One region of the Chelatococcus sp. KU-N122 genome, then DNA from elsewhere that is predicted to be linked to it. Evidence: predicted binding sites of a transcription regulator. Region 1 holds the regulator's gene; the other holds the start of a gene.
What was found. The regulator LexA, encoded in region 1, represses DNA repair genes until DNA is damaged. The targets are predictions, from matches to a motif close to TGTTCNNNNTGTGTTCNG.
Positions count from the first base shown of each region.

Region 1 (12,096 bases):
TGGGCGCCGTCGCCGCCTACCGTAACCGCGACTATCTCGTGCCGATCATGAAAGCGGGCGATGACCGTTTGTTGCGCACGGTCGTCAACCTGTTTGAACGCGAGGGATTCATCGTCGACGGCCTCGCCTCGCTTGCGCCCGAGCTGTTGGCCGGCGTCGGCGTTCTTGGCGACGTCGCGCCGAGCGAGGCGTCGCGCGCCGCCGTGGCGCTCGGCGTCCGCTGCCTGACGGCCCTGTCGCCCTTCGACGTCGGACAGGGGGCGGTCGTCGCCGGATCGCGCGTGGCGGCGGTCGAAGGCCCGGAGGGGACCGACGCCATGATCGCGCGCGTGCAGCGGCTCGGGCGGACCTTGCGTCTGTATGAGGGCGACGCCGGGCCGGTATTGGTGAAAATGGCGAAGGCTGGCCAGGACCTGCGCGTCGATCTGCCGGCGATTGGTCCCAACACGGTGCGCAAGGCGGCACGGGCCGGCTTTGCCGGCATCGCCATCGGCGCCGGCGCCACGCTTGTGCTCGATCGCGCTGCGACGATCGCAGAAGCCAACCGCAGAAGCCTGTTCCTGATCGGCGTGGACGCAGCTCGAGAAGCGGCGGCGCGCGAATGACGAGCGAATGATGCCGGGGTCGCCGCTTTCCGTCTTTCTTGTCGCCGGCGAGGAATCGGGCGATCAGCTCGGCGCCGGGTTGATGCGGGCGATGCTCGATCGGCTAGGCCCCGATGGCGTGACGTTTGCCGGGGTGGGCGGCGAACGCATGACCCGCGTCGGGCTCACCAGCCTGTTTGCGCTGAGCGACATCGCCGTCATGGGCTTTTCGGCGGTCCTAGCGCGGCTGCCGACGATCGTCCGGCGCGTCTATGCCACGGTCGACGCCGTAGTGGCGGCGAAGCCCGATGTCCTGGTGATCATCGACAGCCCCGATTTCACCCACAACGTGGCCAAGCGCGTCCGCTCGCGGCTGCCGGGCCTTCCGATCGTCGACTATGTCAGCCCGACCGTCTGGGCCTGGCGTCCAGGCCGCGCCCGCGCGATGCGCGCCTATGTCGATCATTTGCTGGCTCTTCTGCCCTTCGAGCCCGAAGCACACCGGCGCTTGGGAGGGCCTGCGTGCAGCTACGTCGGCCATCCGCTCATCGAGCGGCTTGCGGACCTGCGCCCGGGGCCGGGCGAGCGCACGACCATCGACGAGGGCCGGCCCATGCTGCTGGTCTTGCCGGGCAGCCGCCGCAGTGAGATCTCGCGGCTCATGCAGCCGTTCGGCGCCGCTCTTGGTCTGGTCGCGCAGGCGCGGCCGGACGTCAGGGTCGTCCTGCCCGCGGTGCCGCACCTCAAGGACGAGATAGCCGCACGTGCCGCCGCCTGGCCCGTCAAGCCCGAGATGGTCGCGGGCGAGGCTTTGAAGTGGGCGGCCTTTCGGCAGGCGCACGCGGCGCTGGCCGCCTCCGGCACAGTGACGCTGGAGCTGGCACTGGCGGCGGTGCCGATGGTCGTCGCCTACAAAGTGTCGTTCCTGGAGGAGGGGCTGCGCTTTCTGGTCAAGGTGCCGTCCATCGTGCTCCCCAACCTCATCCTGGGGAGCAATGCCATTCCTGAGCTCATCCAGGAGGATTGTACGCCCGACCGGCTGGCGGAGGCCTTGCTGCCGCTGCTGAGCGACACGGCCGCGCGGCGAACTCAGCTGCAGGCTCTGGGCCGCCTCGATGCCCTGATGTCGACCGGCGCCGAACGTCCGAGCGAGCGGGGCGCGCGTATCGTGCTCGAAACGGCCGGGCTCGACCCGAATTCGCGACAGAGCTGAAGCGCTTCCTGAGCGATCGCAGGATTCTGTCCGATCGCGATGCGCGCGACGGCCGCCGACATCCCCGATGCAAGCGGCTCGACCGCATGAGCCGCGCCATAGAGCATGATCCCAAAAAGTGGACGCCGGTTTTTGGAACCGAAGCGAATAGATCATGCTTGGAGAACGACATAGAGCGGGATGATTCGAAGACAAATCATCCCGCTCTAGACAGCAAAAAGCCCGGCCGTGGGCCGGGCTTTCGCATGGTGCTCTGCGCCGAACGGCTTACCGCTGGGCGATGCTGACGTAGTCGCGCAAGGGGGCGCCCGTATAGAGCTGGCGCGGACGACCGATGCGCTGGCTCGGGTCCTCGATCATCTCCTTCCACTGGGCGATCCAGCCGACCGTGCGGGCCACCGCAAACAGCACGGTGAACATCTCGGTCGGGAAGCCCATCGCCTTGAGCGTGATGCCCGAGTAGAAATCGATGTTCGGGTAGAGCTTCTTCTCGACGAAATACTCGTCGCTGAGGGCGATCCGTTCGAGTTCCAGCGCGACCTCGAGCAGCGGGTCGTCCTTGTGGCCGAGCTCGTTCAGCACCTCATGCGTCGTCCGCTGCATGATCTTGGCGCGGGGATCGTAGTTCTTGTAGACGCGATGGCCGAAGCCCATCAGGCGGAACGGGTCGTTCTTGTCCTTGGCGCGGGCGATGAACTGCGGGATGCGGTCGACGGTGCCGATTTCTTGCAGCATCTTGAGCGCCGCTTCGTTGGCGCCGCCATGGGCGGGGCCCCACAGGCAGGCGATGCCCGCGGCGATACAGGCGAAGGGGTTGGCGCCCGAGGATCCGGCGAGCCGCACGGTCGAGGTCGAGGCGTTCTGCTCGTGGTCGGCGTGCAGGATGAAGATGCGATCGAGCGCGCGCGACAGGATCGGATTGGGCTTGTACTCCTCGCACGGCACAGCAAAGCACATGTGCAGGAAGTTGGTGGTGTAGTCGAGGTCGTTGCGCGGATAGATGAACGGCTGCCCGACATGATACTTGTAGGCGAGCGACGCCAGGGTCGGCATCTTCGCGATCATGCGCATGGAGGCGATCATGCGCTGCTTCTCGTCCGAGATGTCGGTCGAGTCGTGATAGAAGGCCGACAGCGCGCCGACCGAGGCCACCATGATGGCCATGGGGTGGGCGTCCCGCCGGAAGCCCTGGAAGAACCGCATCATCTGCTCGTGCACCATGGTGTGGCGCGTGACGCGGTAGTCGAAGTCGGCCTTCTGGCTGGTCGTCGGCAGCTCGCCCTCGAGCAGCAGGTAGCACGTCTCCAGGAAGTCGCCGTGCTCGGCCAGCTCCTGGATCGGATAGCCACGATAGAGCAGAACGCCCTCGTCGCCGTCGATGTACGTGATCTTGGATTCGCAACTCGCCGTGGAGGTGAAGCCCGGATCGTAGGTGAACATGCCGGTCTCTTTGTAGAGAGAGGCGATGTCCACGACGCTCGGCCCGATGGAGCCGTCCAGGGTCGGCAAGTCCACCACTTTGCCATCGACGCTAAGTGCAGTCGTCCGCGCGTTCATTATCGTCACCCTTGTCTGAGGAGACCGACGTAGGGCAGCGAGGAAGCCGGGCTTGTTCGCCGAGCAGGCGGCTGCTGGATACGCTGGCCTTGATATCGCAAGTGCGAACTTGAGCGCCATTCGGTAGCCCATTTGCCGGGCCCCATCAAGCGGCTGAGCCGGGGACCCTGCGGCAGTGCACCCATGACCTCCCGCATCGCACGGCGCTCGCTCAAGTATTACATGAACTTCGCTGCGCAAGCCTCCATTCTGCTTCGATGTCGGGGCAGCCGCGGCGACGTCGCGCTGCGTCAGGCGGGAAGCTGATCCCGCACGCGTGCAAGGCTCTCGTCACGGCCGAGCGCGGCCATCACGTCGAACAGGCCGGGCGACGTCGCCCGGCCGGTCAGCGCTGCCCTGAGCGGCTGCGCCAGCTGGCCGAGCTTGAGATCCGCCGCGTCGGCAGCCCGACGCACGGCGCCCTCGGTGTTCGCCGCCGACCAGTCCGCAACCGCTTCGAGCTCGCTGAGTGCCAGCGATAGCCGCTGGCGGGCGTCGCCGTCGAGTATCGTCGCAGCCTTGGCATCAAGGCCGAGAGGCCGCTTGGCATAGAGATAGGCTGCGCTATCGAGCAGCTCGATCAGCGTCTTGGCGCGCTCCTTCAGTCCGGGCATCGCGGCCCGCAGCTTGCCCTCGATCTCGGGATCGAGCGTCTCGCCCAGCCCGCGCTCGGGGCCGACCTGGGGCAGCATCGCTTTGATGGCCTCCAGCAGGCGCTCGTCGTCGGCCAGGCGCATATAGTGGCCGTTGATGCTCTCCAGCTTGGCGAAATCGAAGCGGGCCGGCGATCGCCCGATCTGCTCGAGGGAGAAGGCCTGCGTCATCTCCTCCGTCGAGAAGATCTCCTGATCGCCATGGCTCCATCCGAGGCGAACGAGGTAGTTGCGCAGCGCCTCCGGCAGATACCCCAGCGTCCGGTAGGCCTCGACGCCGAGCGCGCCGTGCCGCTTGGACAGCTTGGCGCCGTCGGGGCCATGGATCAGCGGGATATGCGCCACGGCCGGCGTCGCCCAGCCCAGGGCGTCGTAGATCTGGCGTTGGCGTGCGGCATTGGTCAGGTGGTCGTCGCCGCGAATGACGTGAGTCACGCCCATGTCGTGATCGTCGACGACGACGGCAAGCATGTAGGTCGGCGAGCCGTCCGAACGCAGCAGGACGAGATCGTCCAGCTCCTTGTTCTGCCAGACGACACGCCCCTGCACCTGGTCCTCGATGACCGTCTCGCCCTCGGTCGGCGCCTTCAGCCGCACCACCGGCTTGACACCCGCCGGCGCCTCGGCCGGATCGCGGTCGCGCCAGCGCCCGTCGTAGCGGGACGGGCGCCCTTCGCGGCGGGCTTGCTCGCGCATCTCCTCTAGCTCTTGGGCGCTGGCGTAGCAATAATAGGCACGCCCCCGGTCCAGAAGCTCCTGCACCACGGCGCGATGGCGATCGGCGCGGCTGTACTGATAGACGACGTCACCGTCCCATTGCAGGCCAAGCCAGCTCAGTCCGTCGAGGATGGCGGCGATGGCGGCATCGGTCGACCGCTCGCGGTCGGTATCCTCGATGCGCAGCAGCATCTTGCCGCCATGCCTGCGTGCAAACAGCCAGTTGAACAGCGCCGTCCGGGCGCCGCCGATATGCAGGTAGCCCGTAGGCGAGGGGGCAAAGCGGGTGATGATCTGATCGGCCATTTCCAACAACAACGTGCGGCGGTCACACTCGAAACGGAGCGGGAGCTGAAGCGGGACTCGCCGGCTGGCGACCGCGTCGTGTAGCATGCGCCGACGCCGAGCCGAAATCCCCGTATGCCCCGAGACCACAGCTCAGCCCTGTCCGAGGCGATCGTGCCGGCGACGGCCCGCGCGCTTGGGCTCGGCCTGCGCGGGCGGGCGCTGCTCCTGCATCCGACGCAATCTATCTGGCGTCTCTTTGCGCTCGAGCAAGAGCGCCGCAGGCCGTTCGTATGGCTGCCCGTGGCCTTCGGCATCGGCATCCTGCTCTACTTCGCAGCAGACGGCGAGCCGGCGCTCTGGGCGCCGCTGCTCGGTACGAGCATTGCCGCGGCCGGTGCCGTGGCGCTGCATCGCCGTCCGCTCGGTCGGCTCGCCTTGATCGGCATCGCCTTCGCCTTCGCCGGCTTCGGCGCGGCCTGCATCCGTACGATGCTGGTCGCCGCGCCGGTCTTGCCGCGCATGATGGCAGGCAAGCTCACCGGCTTCGTCACCGCGGTCGACGATCATGGCGCGGGCTCGCGCCTGGTGATCGTCCCGACCTCCTTTGCCGACGTCACGCCGGAGGCGCTGCCGGCGCTGGTGCGCGTGACGGTCAAGTCACGCACGACGATCAAGCCGGGCGACCATGTCCGGGCGTCCGCGCGGCTGCTGCCGCCGCCGGAGCAAGCGCGGCCGGGCGGCTACGATTTCGCACGCGACGCCTACTTCAAGCGGCTCGGCGCGGTCGGCTCGGTCAGCGGCGCCATTGAGCTGACCCCGGCCGCGGCCGAAGCGCCGCGGTCGGTGCGGTGGGCCGCCGCTATCGACGCTGCCCGCTCCGTCGTCACCGCGCGGATCGCGGCGGCATTCGGGGGCAGGCGGGCGCCGTGGCGGCCGCCCTGGTCACCGGCAAGCGCGGTCAGATCACCGAGGACACCAACGACATCCTGCGCGCCGCCGGCATCTACCATATCGTCTCGATTTCCGGCCTGCACATGGTGCTCACGGCCAGCGTCTTCTTCTGGTCGAGCCGGGCGCTGCTCGCCCTCCTGCCGGGACTGGCCCTGGCCTGGCCGATCAAGAAGATCGCGGCGGCGATCGCCATGGTCGGCGCCGCCGCCTACTGCATTTTCACCGGTTCCGACGTGGCCACCGAGCGCTCCCTGGTGATGACGCTGGTCATGCTCGGGGCGATTCTGGTGGAGCGTCCGGCGCTGGCCATGCGCAACCTGGCCATTGCCGCGCTGATCGTCCTGGCCATGGAGCCCGAAAGCCTGCTCGGGCCGAGCTTTCAGATGTCGTTTGCCGCGGTCGCCGGCCTGATCGCCGTGGCCGAGCGCACCGGCAGCTTGACCGGCCTGGCCCGGGCGCAGGACGCGCCCCTCGGCGTGCTCGGCCGATTGGGGCGGGCGCTGCTCGCCGCCGTCGTGACGACGGCGGTGGCCGAGTTCGCGACCGGCTCCTTCAGCGCCTACCATTTTCAGAAGCTCAATCCGCTCGGCATTCTCGGCAACGTGCTGACGCTGCCGTTCATTTCGCTGGTGGTCATGCCCTCGGCCGTCGCCGGCATGGTCGCCTATCCGTTCGGTCTCGATTGGCCGATCTGGTGGGTCATGGGGCTCGCTACCGAGCCGATCCTGTGGGCTTCGCGCCTGATCGCGACGATCGAGCAGTCGACGGTCGGCATGCCGGCGATGTCGGCCTGGGCCCTCGGTGCCTTCGTCGTCGCCATCCTATGGTTCACGCTATGGAGCACGGCGCTGCGCTGGGGCGCGTTGGCGCCAGTCGTCGTCGGCCTGCTGCTGGCCGCTCATCCGCAACGGCCGGACATCCTGGTGGATCGCCGGGCGGACGGGGCGGCCGTGCGCGGCGAGGATGGCCGGCTCCTGATCCTCGGCAAGCCCTCCGGCTTCGTGGTGGAGCAATGGCTGCGGGCCGATGGCGACCGCAGGCATCCCTCCGACCCGACCCTGCGCGCCGGCGCCCGCTGCGACAGCTTCGGCTGCGTCGGCCGCCTGGCTGACGGCGGCGCCGTCGCCTTCATCGTCGACCGGCGCGCCTTCGAGGAGGACTGCGCGCGGGCCGACGTGGTGATCTCCAGGCGTGCGGCGCCGTCAACGTGCGGTGCCGCGCTGGTGCTTGACGGCCCGCGCCTGGCGCGCGCCGGCGCGGTCGCAGTCAAGGCCGGGGACGGGGTGTTGCAAACCACCCCCGCACGCGGCGAGGACCGATCGCGTCCCTGGATCAATGCGCCGGCGCCGAGGCCCAAACCCGAGCCTGCACCCGCCGCACCGGACGCCGCTCCGGGGCCGGACGACACGGCTGCTGCCGACGAGCCGTGAGCGGCGAGCTCAGTACCGGCGCACCAGACTGATCAGCTTGCCCTGGATCTTGACCCGGTCGGGTCCGAGCACGCGGGTTTCGTAGGCCGGATTGGCGGCCTCCAGCGCAATGGAGGAGCCCCGTCGGCGCAGCCGCTTCAGCGTCGCTTCCTCGTCGTCGATCAGCGCCACCACGATGTCGCCCGTGTTCGCCGTGTCCTGACGACGGATGACGACGGTGTCACCCTCGAGGATGCCCGCGTCGACCATCGAATCTCCGCGCACCTCAAGCGCGTAGTGCTCTCCGGACGACAGCAGTTCCACCGGAAGCTGGAGCGTGTGACTGCGATTCTGGATCGCGCTGATCGGCACGCCCGCCGCAATCCGCCCCATCACCGGGACGGAGATGACCTTGCGATCGTCCTCGCCGTCGGCCGAGGCCGGCTTGACGCGTCCGAGCCCGCCCTCGACGACGCTCGGGCTGAAGCGGCGGCTCGGCTGCGGGCCCGCGGTTTCCGGCAGCTTGATGATCTCGACCGCCCGCGCCCGATTGGGCAGCCGGCGAATGAAGCCGCGCTCCTCGAGCGCCATGATCAGGCGATGGATGCCGGACTTGGACTTGAGGTCCAAGGCCTCCTTCATCTCGTCGAAGGATGGCGGCACGCCCGTTTCGCGGAGACGCTCATTGATGAAGCGCAGAAGCTCATGCTGCTTGCTGGTCAACATGGTCGGTCCGTCCCGTCGCGCTCGTGGCCGCCCGATCGGCAGGCCGCAGATCACGGCGCCCACAATGCTCCCGCGATCCATTCCAAAAGGTTAGAGCACGACATTATCTCGCACCGAGAGCGAGCATCGGCGCAAGCCGCCCGGTCGTTTCCGCATCATGCTCATGCCGGCTCGACTCGCTTGTCGAAACAAAGCATGAACAATATGTAGCCGTTCTCGCTGTGTTCTGCAACAACTAGCTGGGCAGCGCGCCGCCGGCTTTCAGCTCAACATCCTATCAGCGGAATGGCGCGCGCGATCTCGCCGGCCCGCGCCGCGGCCGCGCCGGGCGGCCGCACGATCAGCGCCTCGGCGTCGGCCAGCACCCTGAGCAGCGAGCTGTCCTGCAGGCTCGCCGGCGTGGCGACCGGCAAATCTTCGCCCGGTGTCACCCGCGCTCGCAGGTAGTCCTGCCTGGCGTCGTTGGCGCCGACGTCGCTGCCGAGCCGGACAGCGATGCTTCTGTCGCCGCCGGCGCGCGGATCACCTTGCAGGGCCCGCAGCAGGGGGACGAGGAACAGCGTCCCGCAGACGATGGCCGAAACCGGGTTGCCGGGCAGCGCCAGCACGATCATGGAGCCGAGCCGGCCGTGCATCAGCGGCTTGCCGGGGCGCATGGCGATGCGCCAGAAGTCCAGCTCCATGCGGGCGTCCGCCAGAGCGTCCTTTACCAGATCGTGGTCGCCGACGGAGGCGCCGCCCAGGGTGACCAGCACGTCGGCCGCCGCGGCGCCGGCCCGTTCCACGGCCGCGACGAGGGCGGCCCTGTCGTCGCGGGCGATACCCAGGTCGAGCGGCTCCGCGCCGGCCGCCTCCGTCAGCGCGGCCACGGCGTAGCTGTTGGAGCTGACGATCTGGTCTTCGCCGGCGGCTTGGCCGGGGCGCACCAACTCGTCGCCCGTGGCCAGGAGGGCGACGCGCGGCTTGCGGCGCACCGGCAGGGTCGGATGGCCCATCGCCGCCGCGAGGCCGAGCCGCCGGAAATCGAGCCGGTCGCCGGCCTCGAGCAGGACGTCGCCGGCCTTGAAGTCGAGCCCGGCGGGGCGGATGTGGCGGCCGGGCTCGGCCGCCGTGGCGAAGCGGACGGCTTGACCGGCCGACGCGTCCTCGGCGTTCTCCTGGATGATGATCGTGTCGGCACCGGCCGGGACGGGGGCGCCGGTGAAGATGCGGACGGTCTCGCCCGGCCCGACGGTGCCCGGAAAGCGATGGCCGGCGGCACTGGTGCCGATCAGGCGCAGCGTGGCGCCGGGCGCCGGGCAGTCGGCGGCGCGGACCGCATAGCCATCCATGGCGGAACCATCGAAAGGCGGCTGGGTGCGGCGGGCGGCGAGATCGCACGCCAGCGTGCGGCCATGGGCGGCGGCGATTGCCACATCCTCGGCCTCCGTCGGCGTCGCCGCCGAGGCGAGGATGCGTCGCAGCGCTTCGTCGACGGACAGCATGGGCTTCATGGGACGACGTCCTGGGCGTGCCATGTGCCGGAGCGCCCACCCTCCTTGCGCAGCAGCCGGATCCCCTCGATGCGCATGTCGCGATCGACAGCCTTGACCATGTCATAGACGGTGAGGCAGGCGACCGACACCGCGGTCAAGGCCTCCATCTCGACCCCGGTCGGGCCGTTGACCTTTACCTCGGCCCGCACGGTGACGCCGGGCAGGGCGTCGTCCAGCGACAGGTCGACGGCGACCTTGGTGATGAGCAGGGGGTGGCAGAGGGGAATCAGCTCGTGCGTGCGTTTTGCAGCCATGATGCCCGCGAGCCGCGCCGTGCCGAGGACGTCACCCTTCTTGGCGTCGCCGCTGCGGATGAGGGCAACCGTCTCCGGGCGCGTGACGATCCGCCCTTCGGCCAACGCCACGCGAGCCGTCGCCGCCTTGTCGCCCACGTCGACCATGCGGGCGGCGCCGCTGTCGTCGAGGTGGCTCAGGCGGCTCATGGCACGGCGGCCGTCTCGCGCCGCAGCAGCGCGCGTGTCGCGGCGGCGACGTCCGGCTGGCGCATGAGGCTCTCGCCGACGAGGAAGGTGTCGATGCCGACTGCCGCCAGGCGGGCGATGTCGGCCGGCGTGAAGATCCCGCTCTCGCCGACGACGATGCGGTCCGACGGAACGCGCGGCGCCAGCCGCTCACAGACCTCCAGGCTCGTCTCGAACGTCCTGAGGTCGCGGTTGTTGATGCCGATCAGCCGGGACGGCAGGGCCAAGGCGCGGTCGAGCTCGGCGGCGTCGTGCACCTCGACCAGCACGTCCATGCCGACCGAAGCGGCGGCGTCGGCGAGGGCGGCGGCCTGGCCGTCGTCGACGGCGGCCATGATGATCAGGATGCAGTCGGCGCCCCAGGCGCGCGCCTCGAACACCTGATAGGGCTCGTACATGAAATCCTTGCGCAGCACCGGCAGCCGGCAGGCCGCGCGGGCGGCGCCCAGGTATTCGGGCCGGCCCTGGAACGAGGGTGCATCCGTGAGCACCGACAGGCAGGCCGCCCCGCCGTCCTCGTAGGCGCGAGCCAGCGCCGGCGGATCGAAGTCCTCCCGAATGAGGCCTTTGGAGGGACTTGCCTTCTTGATCTCGGCGATCAGCGCGGGCTGCCCCGCCGCGATGCGCTGCCTGATCGCCGCGGCGAAACCCCGCGGCGGCGGCGCCGCAGCGGCACGCCGCTCCATGTCCGCCGGCGGGACCGCGGCCTTGGCCGCGGCGATCTCCTCGCGCTTGTAGGCGCCGATGCGATCGAGGACGTTGCTCACGCGCCGCTTCCGTCGTTGGAGAGCGAGATCAGCTTGTAGAGTGTGGTGAACGCGGCGCCGTTGTCGAGAGCGGCCGATGCCAGGCTTGCGCCCTCCGCAAGGTTCGCCGCGCGGCCGGCGACCACCAGGGCGGCGGCCGCGTTGATGACGACGATGTCGCGGTAGGGGCCCTTCTCGCCGTCCAGCACACGCTTGAGCGCCAGGGCGTTGTGCTCCGGATCGCCCCCCTTGAGATCCTCGAGCTTGGCCCGGCCCAGGCCGACGTCCTCGGGGGCCACCGTGAAGCGGCTGATCGTGCCGTTGTCGAGCGCCACCACCTGGGTCGGGCCGGTGATGGTGATCTCGTCGAGACCATCCGAGCCGTGCACCGCCCAGACGCGCTCGGAGCCCAGCGTGCGCAGCACCTCGACCATCGGCTCGAGCCAAGTCTCGGAGAAGCTGCCGAGCAGCTGCCGCTTCACCGCGGCCGGGTTGGCCAAGGGGCCGATCAGGTTGAACAGGGTGCGCGTACCGAGCTCGGTGCGCACCGGCGCGACATGGCGCATCGAGGCGTGATGGCCGGGCGCGAACATGAAGCCGATGCCGGCGCCTTCGATGCAGCGGCCGACCGCGTCGGCGTCGAGGCCGATCCTGACGCCCAGCGCCGTCAGCACGTCCGCGGCGCCCGATTTCGAGGAGGCGGCGCGGTTGCCGTGCTTCGCCACGGTGACGCCGCAGGCGGCAACCACGAGCGAGGCGAGCGTCGAGACGTTGTAGGTGCCGACGTTGTCGCCGCCGGTGCCGACGATGTCGATGGCATCGGCAGGCGCCTTCACCCGGATCATGCGGGCGCGCAGCGCCGATACAGCGCCGGCGATCTCGTCCACGGTCTCGCCGCGCACGCGCAGCGCCATCAGGAAGGCGCCGGCCTGCGCCGGCGTCACCTCGCCCGACAGCAGCGTCTCGAATGCCGCGCGCGCCTCGTCCTGGGTGAGGGGGGCGCCGGTGGCGACCTTGGCGATGAAGGGTTTGAAGGCGTCCATGGCTTTCGTCAGGAAGGGCCGCGCCGGGCGCTGTTCCACGCGGCGGCGAGGTCGAGGAAATTGCGCATCATGGTCGAGCCGTGCTCGGACATGATGCTCTCGGGATGGAACTGCACGCCGTGCACCGGATGATCGGTGTGCGACAGCGCCATG
Region 1 is NZ_AP043981.1:5,683,500-5,695,595, forward strand. It holds gene ACZ5PO_RS25590 (LpxI family protein) at 1-605, shown strand, start outside; gene lpxB (lipid-A-disaccharide synthase) at 613-1,797, shown strand; gene gltA (citrate synthase) at 2,065-3,354, opposite strand; gene gltX (glutamate--tRNA ligase) at 3,645-5,069, opposite strand; partial or broken gene ACZ5PO_RS25610 (DUF4131 domain-containing protein) at 5,184-5,798, shown strand; gene ACZ5PO_RS25615 (ComEC/Rec2 family competence protein) at 5,978-7,432, shown strand; gene lexA (transcriptional repressor LexA) at 7,442-8,137, opposite strand; gene ACZ5PO_RS25625 (molybdopterin molybdotransferase MoeA) at 8,404-9,630, opposite strand; gene moaC (cyclic pyranopterin monophosphate synthase MoaC) at 9,627-10,115, opposite strand; gene trpC (indole-3-glycerol phosphate synthase TrpC) at 10,112-10,921, opposite strand; gene trpD (anthranilate phosphoribosyltransferase) at 10,918-11,943, opposite strand; gene ACZ5PO_RS25645 (anthranilate synthase component II) at 11,952-12,096, opposite strand, start outside.

Region 2 (12,096 bases), 1.2 Mb from region 1:
AGGGCGCGCGCGACGGTGATCGCTTCAAGCGCTGGGTCCGCAGGCAGCAGGTGCCGTCCCAGTTCTGGTACAGCCGCTTCCCCAAGCTGACGACCGACCGAATCCGGAGCAACGCGCTGGTTCATGACGGACTCGTGCGTGCCAAGACGGATTCAAGCGCCCGCGCCTGGCTTGCGTGTTTTGGATCCGTGCAGCGGCCCGAGTTCGCCATCGAGTCCGACGAAGTGCAAGCACTGGTGTTTGGCGGGTTTGGGCGCCTGAGGCATGGGGCCTGCGCCTTGTTGCGTCTGCCGACGAAGCCGTCCGAGCGCCGAGACTGGCTGAACGCGCTGGCGTTGGACCAGACAATCGAGCGCTCTTACCTAGGCTCCGACCTCGCCATCATGTTCGGCGATACGCCGGCTGGAGACAGGGACAGCGCAACCTTTGTCGCCTTCTCCTCGGCGGGGCTTCGGAAGCTCGGCCTGCCAGGCGATCTGAACAGCGGCGCACTGGCGACGTTTCCGGGCGCTTTCAACATCGGCATGGCAAGCCGCGCCCAAGTGCTCGGCGACTTCGAAGGCTCAGCGCCAATGCATTGGCGGTGGTCCGACGGCGAGGGCGAAGGGGGCGTGGACGCTGCGTTGCTGGTCTACGCACGATCGGCCGCGATATGCAGCGACCTGCTGGACAAGCACGTCGCCCTGTTAGGCGGGACGGAACGAGCCGTTGTTCAAAGCATTCATATGCAGCCAATCGGCGCCAATGAAGTTGTACACGAGCATTTTGGCTTTCGCGACGGCATCTCTCAACCAATCATTCGAGGCACGCAACGATTTGTTAAGGGGGCCTTACCCAATGACGTGGCCGAGCCGGGCGAGTTCATTCTGGGCTATCGCAACAATCAGGGTTATTTCCCGCCGTCGCCGGTCGTCGGTGCCGAGTCCGATCCGGGAAACCGCCTGCCGACCCTGGAGGCGGAGACACCGGCCCGTTTCCCGGCTTTCGCCAGCTCGCCCGCAGCGATGCTGTCCCACGACTTCGGGCGGAACGGAACCTTCCTCGTCCTGCGGCAGCTCAAGCAGGATGTAGATGGCTTTCGCCAATTCACCGATGACAAGGCCAAGGAGCTTCGGCGATACTATCGCCGCGACGCAGCCGCCAGCGCGAAGATCAATGCAGATTGGGTGGCCGCCAAGATGATGGGCCGCTGGCAGGACGGGACACCGCTCGTCGACGCGCCTCTCGCGCCGCCCGCCCACCCCCGCGCGCAACCGAACAACGACTTCGCCTTTGGCCTCGATGACCCGAGCGGCCTGCGTTGCCCCCTTGGAGCCCACATCCGGCGGGCCAATCCGCGCGACAGCTTCCAACCCGGGGAGGCCGTCGCGCGATCCATCGTCAATCGCCATCGTCTGCTCCGGCGTGGCCGTCCTTACGAGGTTGGGCATGAAGCGGCCGGCGGACCTGAAAAAGGCCTGCTGTTTGCCTGCCTTTGCGCCGACCTCGAGCGCCAATTCGAGTTTGTTCAGCAATCCTGGCTGAACTCTCCATCCTTCCATGGACTGCACAATGAAGCAGATCCGATCGTCTCGGCGATGGCGTCCGCCAACGTGTTCACGATCCCGACAGCGTCAGGTGCTCTTACGCTCGAAGGCATACAGAGCTACATCACCACCGTTGCTGGTGGTTATTTCTTCATGCCGAGCCGATCATCACTTCGCTACCTTGCGGATACAAACATGGCGGGCTCGTCGACTGGGAGCGCTTGGCACGACAGCCAGACCAGCTCCTGAGGCCTTCACGCTGACGCCTTCGCCGCATGGGATGGCGCGCCGGCGGGTACCCAAGCGCTCTACGACCGCAAGTTGGCCGTGGGATCGTCATGCTCACGGAAGCGTCGCGCCCCTGGCGTGCGACCATCGAACCCGATCGAGCTGACCGAGCCGACCCCGCACGACGGCAACCATCGAGGCGGTTGTGGTGTGCATCAAGCCACTGTGACCGATCGGTGACGCGCCTTGTCCGCTCTCCCGGGCCCCACACTATTTCGCGCGATCCGAGCTTCGGTCCGGCGCTCCTGGCATGTATAAGCGCCTCAACAGGAGCTTCGCCCGATGCACCCCAGGTCACCTCACGCGATGGACGGCATGAACCGGAACGGTCCAGCTCGCGGCAGAGCGGTTCGCCTGCTGCTGCGAGCGGGGATACTGGCGGTGCTCGCCGCCAGCCTGGCGGCCTGCGACAAGTGCGGCAATGCCACGCCGATCTATGCCCCCTGGCACCAGGGCGCGTGTCACGGCGAGACGGTCAAGTAGGCCGTCAAATGCAAAGAGAGCCCCCGAAAGGGCTCCCGCTCATCGTCAGAGCTGCTTGGTCAGAGCTGCTTGCGCTGTCTCAGCCGCAGACGCGACGCGGTCCCCACGGGGTCGGGCGGATCCAGCAGCGGACCGGCCGGTAAGCCCAACCCGGCGGACGGGCATAGACCGGACGGCCATAGCGGCAGCCGCCGTAGGGGCCACGCCAGCCGCCGGGACCGCAGCCCTGGGCCACGTGGGTGACGAGGCCATTGTCGAGGGCGATGCCGCCGCCGGACATCGGGCCTGCGGGGAAGGCAAAGGCGCCCGAGGCGAAGAGCATGGCACCTGTCAGGGCGGACAGGCCGAGCATCCTGTTCATCATTGAACTCCCTTTGGACAGCTATCGGTCCAGCCCCCTTACCTGGACCGCTGTCCGGGGCGGCAAGGTGGCGACGCGGCCAAGGCAATCCAGAATGCGCGGCTATGGTCAACAATCGGTAAACTCACGATGACGGGAGCGGGGCCTCGGCTGAACGGATGGCCGCTGGAGCGGAGCACGCCGGCCATCCATTCCAGGCATGCAAGTCGCCACGATTGACTCGTCCGCGGCTTGCCATATCCTAGAACATAACATGAACAAACAGGACGACAGCTTCCGTGCAAGCCTCGGCGTTCGCCCAGTTGCGGCATACCATCAGCCGGCTGGAAGGCAGACCTGCGACCGGCCGGGACTGGGCGGGCGAAGCAGCGGTCGACCCGGCAGCCGGTGCAGACGGCCGGCTCACCGCCCTCCGTATTGGCCTGGGCCTGGCGGATGCGGACAAGGTGCTGCACGGCGGCCTCAAAGCGGCGGCGCTGCACGAGATCTTTGCCGCCTCCTCAGCGGACGGGCCGGCCGCCATCGGCTTTGCCGTCGGGCTGGCGCAGCGGGCGCTGTCGGCCCCGACCAGGGCCGGCCGCAGGCGGCTGCTCTGGATCCGCGACGACTTCTGCGACCTGGAATGGGGCGGCCTGTTCGCGCCCGGCCTGGTCGAGTGGGGGCTCGATCCCGATGCTGTGGTGCTGGTGCGGGTGCCACGCCCGCTGGATGGCCTGCGGGCGGCAGCGGATGCGCTGGGCTGTGGGGACCTCGCCGCCGTCGTCCTGGAAAGCTCTGGCGCCGACGCCCTGTTCGATTTGACCGCGACGCGCAAGCTCGCGCTCACCGCGGCCGCTTCGGGCGTGACCGCCCTGGTGCTGCGCCTGGACGGCGCCCCCATCCCGAGCGCCGCCGAGACACGCTGGCTGATCGAGACGGCTCCGTCCGCGACGGAGCCGAGCCAACGGTGGCAGCCGTGGCTCGGCAACCCCGCCTTCGCCGCCACCCTGACCCGCCACCGCAGCGGCCGCGACGGGCGCTGGACGATGGAATGGGACGGGGATGACCAGCGTTTCCGCGCCCCCCCTTCGCGGCCAACCGAGACAATCGACGATGGCGCCCGTCTCCCCATCCCATTCCCCCTCCGCCCGGCGGATCCTGGCCCTCTGGCTGCCGAAGCTGACGGTCGAGCGGCTGGCCTTGCGTCGGGCCGGAGCCGCCCACCGCTCCCGGCAGCAGGCCTCCTCCTCGCCCGTGGACCGATCCCCGGTCGTGGTGGTGGCCAAGATCGATAACGCACTCCGGCTGACGGCCGTGGACGATGCCGCAGCGCGGCTGGGCATACGCCGCGGCCTGCCGCTGACGACGGCCCGCGCCATCCACCCGGACCTCGAGGTCATCGAAGCCGATCCGGCGGCGGACCAGGCGCTGCTGGAGGCCATCGCCGACTGGTGCGACCGCTATACCCCCTTCGTCGCCCTCGAGCCGCCGGACGGGCTGCTGCTCGACATGAGCGGCGCCGCCCACCTCTTCGGCGGCGAGGAGGCCCTGGTCGCCGACATCATCCAGGCGATAGCCCGCCGCGGCTTCACCGCGAACGTGACGGTCGCCGGCAGCATCGGGGCGGCGCGGGCCCTCGCCCGCTACCGGCCCGGAACCATCGTGCCCGCCGGCGAGGAGGCGCAGGCGGTCGCTCCCCTCCCCGCTGCGGCGCTCGGCCTGCCCGCCGACGTGGCCCAGGCGATCCGACGGGCCGGGCTTGCCACCGTGGCCGACCTCGTCGACCGCCCCCGCGGCATCTTCTCGTCGCGCTTCGGCTCCATCGTCGGCACGGCGCTCGACCGCCTCTGCGGCATGGGCGACATGCCGCTGTCGCCGCGCCGGCCGCCGCCGTGCTTCCGCATCGGCCAGCGCTTTGCCGATCCCATCGCCGACGCGAACACCATCTCTGCCGTCATCGAAGGCCTCGCCCGGGATCTGGCCGGCCACCTGGAACGGGCGGGCCAGGGGCTGCGCCGCGTCGAAGCCGCCTTCTTCCGCAGCGACGGCGCCCTCACCCGCATCGGCGCCGACACCAGCCGTCCCACCCGCGATGCCACCGTCATCGCCCGCCTGCTGCAGGAGCGGCTGGAGGCGCTCGCCGATCCGCTCGATCCGGGTTTCGGCTTCGATCTCATCCGTCTCGCCGCCCTCGTGGTCGAGCCGCTCGACACGCTGGCTTGCGCCTTCGGCGGCGGCGAGGAGGCGGAACGATCGTTCGCCGCCCTCATCGATCGGCTGGGCGCCCGTTTCGGCACCCGGCGGGTCGTCCGTTTTCTGCCGGGCGATACCCATGTGCCGGAGGCCACGGCTCACCCGGTGCCGGCGATCGATGTCGGCCGGGCCGCCGTGAGGCCGGCACCGGGCACGGCCGCGACTTGGCGGGCGGTGCGCGGACCGGCCGAGCCACCGGCGCGGCCCTTGCGCCTGTTCGATCCTCCCCAACCCATCCAGGCGCAACAACTCCCCGGCTCCGGGGTCCATCCCGACGGGCCCCCGGCCCGCTTCCGCTGGCGGCGGTGCATGCACCAGGTGGTCAAGGCGGAGGGGCCCGAGCGCATCGCCCTCGATTGGTGGCGCAACGAGGGCCGGCTCCCCGTCCGCGACTATTTTCGGGTGGAAGACGAGGCCGGGCACCGCTTCTGGCTGTTCCGCGAAGGCTGCGACGGCCTTCCCGAGCCGGGCGACGGCGGCCGGCGCTGGTTCCTGCATGGGCTGTTCGGATGAGCGGCGAACCGCACGGCAAGCCCACCTTGCCCTTTCCGCAGCCGCGGCAGCCGGCCAGGGTCTCGGCCGTGCCCTATGCCGAGCTCGGCGTCACCACCAATTTCTCCTTCCTGCGCGGCGCCTCGCGGCCGGAAGAGCTGGTCGTGGCCGCCGCCTACGCCGGCCTCAAGGGGATCGGGATTGCCGACCGCAACACCCTGGCCGGCGTGGTGCGGGCCTATTCCGCCATGCGCCACAAGGACATGCCGCAGACAGACCTGAAGCTCGTGGTCGGCGCCCGCCTCGTCTTCACCGACGGGACGCCCGACATCCTGGCCTATCCGTCCGACCGGCCCGCCTATGGCCGCCTGTGCCAGTTGCTCACCAAAGGCAAGCGGTCGGCACCCAAGGGCGAATGCCACCTCACCGTCGACGACCTGGCGGAGCACATCGCCGGCCAGTTGCTGATCGTCATGCCGCCGCCGCGGCCCGGCGCCGAGACGCGGCAGGCGCTCGAGCGGCTCGCGCCCCTGGCGCCGGACGCCGTCTGGCTCGGCGCCTCCCTGCTCTATCGCAGCGACGACAGCCGCAGGCTCGCCGAGCTCGCCCGGATCGCCGCGGACGCCGCCGTGCCGCTCCTCGCCACTAACGACGTGATCTATCACGCCCCCGAGCGGCGCCCTTTGCAGGACGTGCTGACCGCCATCCGCGAGCACGTCACCGTCATGGCCGCCGGCCGGCTGCTGGAGGTCAACGCGGAGCGGCACCTAAAGACGCCCGAGGAGATGGCGCTCCTGTTCGCCGACCGGCCCGAAGTCCTGGTCGAGACGGTGCGCCTGCTCGACCGCGTTCGCTTCTCCCTCGACGAACTGCGCTACGAATATCCGGACGAGCCGGTGCCGCCGGGCAAGACGCCCCAGCAGCACCTGGAGGACCTGACCTGGGACGGGGCGGAGGACACCTATCCGCAGGGCGTGCCCGAGGCGGTGCGCAAGATCCTGACCGAGGAGCTCGCGCTCATCGCCAAGCTCGATTACGCAGCCTACTTCCTTACGGTCCACGACGTGGTGCGCTTCGCCCGCAGCGCCGACATCCTGTGCCAGGGTCGCGGCTCGGCGGCCAATTCCGCCGTCTGCTACGTCCTCGGCATCACCGCCGTCGACCCGCATCAGCACCAGCTGCTGTTCAGCCGCTTCATCTCCTCCGAGCGCAGGGAGCCTCCCGATATCGACGTCGACTTCGAGCACCAGCGGCGCGAGGAGGTGATCCAGTACGTCTATTCCCGCTATGGGCGGGCGCGGGCCGGGCTGACCGCGACGGTGATCAGCTACCGGGCGCGCAGCGCCATCCGCGAAGTGGGCAAGGCGCTGGGGCTGACCGAGGACATCACCTCCGCTCTGGCCGGCACCGTCTGGGGCTACGGCGGCAGCACGCTGCCCGAGGCGCACATCCGCCAGGCCGGTCTCGACCCCACCAACCCCGCTATCCTCCAGGCTGTGGCCTTCGCCACCGAGCTCATCGGCTTTCCGCGCCACCTGTCGCAGCATGTCGGCGGCTTCGTGCTGACGCGTGGGCGCCTCGACACCTACGTGCCGATCGGCAACGCCGCCATGGACGACCGCACCTTCATCGAATGGGACAAGGACGACATCGACACGCTGGGCATGATGAAGGTCGACGTACTGGCGCTGGGCATGCTGACCTGCATCCGCATGGCCTTCGACCTCATCGCCCGGAATGGGGGCGAGCGAATGACCATGGCCGCGGTCAAGGATGGTGACAAGAAAGTCTACAAAATGCTGTCGGACGGCAAGTCGCTAGGCGTCTTCCAGGTCGAGAGCCGGGCCCAGATGAACATGCTGCCGCGCATGAAGCCGAAGGAGTTCTACGATCTGGTCATCCAGGTGGCGATCGTCCGGCCCGGGCCGATCCAGGGTGACATGGTGCATCCCTATCTCAAGCGCCGGCAGGGGATCGAGGACGTCGTCTTTCCCTCCCCGTCGCCGGACCATGGGCCCGCCGACGAGCTCGAAACTGTGCTGGGACGGACGAAGGGCGTGCCGCTATTCCAAGAGCAGGCGATGAAGCTCGCCATGGTCGCCGCTAAATTCACGGATGAGGAAGCCAACCAGTTGCGCCGCGCCATGGCGACATTCCGCAACGTCGGCACCATCGGCACCTTCCGCAACATGCTGGTCGGCCGGATGGTCGAGCGCGGTTACGAGCAGAGCTTCGCCGAGCGCTGCTTCAAGCAGATCGAGGGTTTTGGCAGCTACGGCTTTCCCGAGAGCCATGCGGCGAGCTTCGCCAAGCTGGTCTACGTCTCCTCCTGGATCAAATGCCACCACCCGGCGGCGTTCGCCTGCGCGCTGCTGAATGCGCAGCCCATGGGCTTCTATGCGCCGGCGCAGATCGTCCGGGACGCCGAGCAGAACGGTGTCGAGGTGCGCCATGTAGACATCAACGGGAGTGTCTGGGACAACTCCCTGGAGCCCGGCGCCGAGGGCAAGCCGGCGCTGCAACTCGGCTTCCGCCAGATCGACGGTCTGAGCCAGATCCCCATGGAGCGTCTCGTCGCGCTGCGCGGCAACGGCTATCCGGATCTGGATACCGTGGCCCGCCGCGCAGGCCTCGGCAAGCGCGCCCTGTTGCTCCTGGCCGATGCCGATGCCTTCGGCTCGCTCGGCCTCAGCCGCCGGGACGGGCTATGGGCCGTCCGCCGCCTGCCCGACGAGGCGGCGCTGCCGCTGTTCGCCGCGGCCGAGGTGGACGAGCGCGGGGCGGACGCCGACGCCGGCCTGCCGACCATGCCGCTCTACGAGGAGGTCACCACCGATTATCAGACGATCCGCCTGTCGCTGAAGGGCCACCCCATGGAGTTCCTGCGGCCGCGGCTCGCCCGCGAACGGGTGCTCGCCTGCGCCGAGGTAGCGGCGTCGGATGACGCCCGCTTCTGCCGCACCGCCGGCGTGGTGCTGGTGCGCCAGCAGCCGGGCAGCGCCAAGGGCGTCATCTTCATGACGATCGAGGATGAGACCGGCATCGTCAACGTGGTGATCTGGGCCAGGACCATGGCGCGCTTCCGCCGGGAGGTGATGACCAGCCGCGTGCTGATGGTCGAGGGACGGATCCAGCGCAGCCAGGAAGGCGTCGTGCATCTGGTCGCCGACCGGCTCGTCGACCGCACGCGGGATTTCGTGAACCTGGCACGTCAGCCGGATCCGGGTGCACCGCTCACTGACGCCCGCGCGCCGACCAGCCATCCCCGCAACGTCCGCCTGCTGCCCCGCTCGCGGGACTTCCATTAGGACTCTTTGTCGACGGATGGCCGGGGTCGAGCCCGGCCATCCATCCGCTGAAATGACTTCCTGAACGTTGCCAGGGCTCACGACGTCTTTGGCGCCAGGATCGGCGCCGGTGCGGTGGCCGACTGCCGGCCCGCCAGCAGATCGCGGATCTCCGTCAGCAGCTTGACGTCTGCGGGCGCCTCCTCGGCCTTCGCCGGCTCCAGCTCGGCCGCCCGCAACCTGTTGATCCCCCGCACGACCATGAACAGCACCCAGGCCACGATCAGGAAATTCACCGCGAGCGTGATGAAGCGGCCGTAGCCGATGACGGCGCCCTGCTTCCTCGCGTCCTCATAGGAGAGTGCCGTTACGTCGTGGCCGAGCTTGATGAAGTAGTTCGAGAAGTCGAGGCCGCCGGTGATCCAGCCGATCACCGGCATGAACACGTCGGCGACGAGCGAATTGACGATGTTGCCGAAGGCGGCACCGATGATCACGCCGATCGCCAGGTCGACCACGTTGCCGCGCATGGCGAACTTCTGGAACTCCTTGAGCATTCACACTCTCCTTGACGAAATGGGGCGGCGGGACCGCCCGCTGGGCTTGCCGCGCATCCCGCCGCCAGCCGAGCGACCGCCTTGGTCGCGCGATGGTGCAAGCGATGCGCGCCGGTTAAGATAGCGCGCGATCTGTGAAGGGAGGACAGCAGCTCGATGCTCGACAGCTGGGTGGTGGTGCTTTCGGCGCTGGCCTACCTCTGCGCGCTCTTTGCCATCGCCCATGTCGGCGACACGTCCAGCCGCGAGATGCTCGACGGTCGCTGGCGCGCCGCCGTCTACCCGCTCACCATCGCCGTCTACTGCACGTCGTGGACGTTCTACGGCTCGGTCGGGCTCGCCAGCCGCTCGGGCCTCGATTTCCTCACCATCTACATCGGCCCCGTCCTCGTCATCGGCATCGGCTGGCGCTTCGTGATGCGCATCGTCGCCCTCGCCAAGGCGCAGAACATCACCTCGATCGCCGACTTCGTCGCCTCCCGCTACGGCAAGAGCGAGAAGGTGGCGGCGGTCGTTACCCTGATCGCCGTGCTCGGCGCCATCCCCTACATCGCGCTGCAGCTCAAGGCCGTCTCCGCCTCGCTGACCACCTTCCTGGGCGCGCTCGACAACGGCTCCCTCACCGCCGCAGGGGATGGCGGCGGCCCGGTGGCGCTGATCGTCGCGGCGGGGCTGACGGCCTTCGCCATCGCCTTCGGCACGCGCCACATCGACGCGACCGAGCACCAGAACGGGCTGGTGCTGGCCATCGCCGTGGAATCGGTGATCAAGCTGATCGCCTTCCTCGTCGTCGGCTTCTTCGTCGCCTATTTCATGTTCGACGGCGTGGCCGACATCGTGCACAGGGCGGAAGCCGCCACCCAGCGCCCGTTCATCGAGCGCACGGCGTCACCGACGGGCTTCCTCACCTTCATCCTGCTGTCGGCGTGCGCGGCGCTGCTGCTGCCGCGGCAATTCCACATGATCGTCGTGGAGAACCGGCGCACCCAGGACGTGCGCCGCATGGCCTGGACCTTCACCGCCTACCTCTGCCTCATCAACCTGTTCGTCATCCCGCTGGCGCTCGCCGGCGAGGTCGTCTTCCCGGGCAACGCCGACCGCGACATGACGGTGCTGCAGCTGCCGTTGCATGCCCACGCCGGCACCATCGCGCTCATCGCCTTCATCGGCGGGCTGTCGGCGGCCACCGCCATGGTGATCGTCGATTCCGTCGCGCTGGCGATCATGATCTCCAACGATCTGGTCATGCCGCTGGTGCTGCGCCGCCGCGCCGCCGTGGGCACCTTCGGCCCCGACGAGCCGGGCAGCGCCGATATGGGCCGCTTCGTCCTCGTCGTGCGCCGGCTGGCGATCCTCGCCGTCATCCTGCTCGCCTACGGCTATTACCGAGTCGCCGGGGAAGCGGCGCTGGCGTCGATCGGCCTGCTCTCGTTCGCCGCCGTGGCGCAGATCGCGCCGGCGTTCATCGGCGGCCTCGTGTGGCGGCGGGGGACGTCGCTCGGCACCGTCGCCGGCCTCACCGCCGGCATCGCCATGTGGGCCTACACGCTGCTGCTGCCGTCGCTGGCGCCGCCCGGTAGCGACACCGGCTCGTTCCTGGCCGGCCCGTTCGGGCTCACCATCCTCAACCCGATGCTCCTGCTCGGCATCCAGCCCGGCGAGCTCACCGGCGGCGTGATGTGGAGCCTCGGCATCAACATCGCCTGCTATATCGGCTTCTCCCTGATGCGGCCCGCCACCGCCATGGAGCGCCTGCAGGCCAACGTGTTCGTTTCCCCCGAGCCGCGCATGAGCCAGAGCCTCACGCACGGCCGCGCCACCGCAAGCTACGACGAGTTGCGCGCCACGGTGGCTCGCTATCTCGGCCAGGAGCGTACCGACCACGCCTTCGACGGCTTCGACGCCAGCCGCGAGACGGTGAGCCGCGGGCCGCACGCCGCCGACATCCACGCCATCCGCTTCGCCGAGCACCTGCTGGCTTCGGCCATCGGCGCGGCCTCGTCGCGGCTGGTGCTGTCGATGCTGGTCAACCGCGGCACCTTCTCGTCGCGCAAGGCCATGAAGCTGCTCGACGACGCGTCGGCGGCGATCCAATACAATCGTGACGTGCTGCAGCACGCGCTCGACAATGCCGAGCAAGGGATCACGGTGCTCGACCAGGATCTGCGCCTCGTCGCCTGGAACCGTGCCTTCGAGAACCTCTACAGCCTGCCGAGCGACCTCGTGCGTGTCGGCGTCGGCCTCGACGACATCGTCTCCTTCAATGCGCGCCGCGGCAGCTATGGGCCGGGCCACGTAGACGATCTGGTGGCATCGCGGCTGGCCAGCATCGTGCGCGACGGCGAGCCGATGCGCGTCAAGCTGCTGCCGAGCGGCAAGGTGATCGAGGTGCGCTCCAACCATCTGCCCGATGGCGGCTACGTCACCACCTACACGGAGATCACCCAGACCGTGGCGGCCGAGGAGGCCCAGGCGCGCGCCAACGAGACCCTGGAGCGGCGCGTCGACGAGCGCACCCAGGAGCTGACGCGGCTGAACGAGGCGCTGACCCGCGCCAAGGCGGAGGCGGAGGAGGCCAACCTCTCCAAGACGCGCTTCCTCGCGGCGGCGAGCCACGACATCCTCCAGCCCCTCAATGCCGCCCGCCTCTACGCCACCGCCCTGGTCGAGCGCGACCGCACCGGCGGCAACAGCGCGCTGGCCGAGAACATCGATGCATCCCTCGACGCGGTCGAGGAGATCCTCACCGCCCTGCTCGACATCTCACGGCTCGACGCCGGCCAGATGAAGGCCGAGTTCTCGATCTTCGCCATCGACGAAGTGCTGCGCCAGTTGCAGCGGGAGTTCGAGCCGATGGCCCACGAGAAGGG
Region 2 is NZ_AP043981.1:4,494,200-4,506,295, reverse strand. It holds gene ACZ5PO_RS20310 (cytochrome P450) at 1-1,775, shown strand, start outside; gene ACZ5PO_RS20305 (hypothetical protein) at 2,130-2,297, shown strand; gene ACZ5PO_RS20300 (GCG_CRPN prefix-to-repeats domain-containing protein) at 2,377-2,658, opposite strand; gene ACZ5PO_RS20295 (ImuA family protein) at 2,937-3,932, shown strand; gene ACZ5PO_RS20290 (Y-family DNA polymerase) at 3,916-5,403, shown strand; gene ACZ5PO_RS20285 (error-prone DNA polymerase) at 5,400-8,690, shown strand; gene mscL (large conductance mechanosensitive channel protein MscL) at 8,768-9,226, opposite strand; gene ACZ5PO_RS20275 (PAS domain-containing hybrid sensor histidine kinase/response regulator) at 9,383-12,096, shown strand, end outside.
Region 2: a site for LexA is predicted at 2,901-2,918, ahead of ACZ5PO_RS20295 (ImuA family protein). Genes of this name have one in related genera too.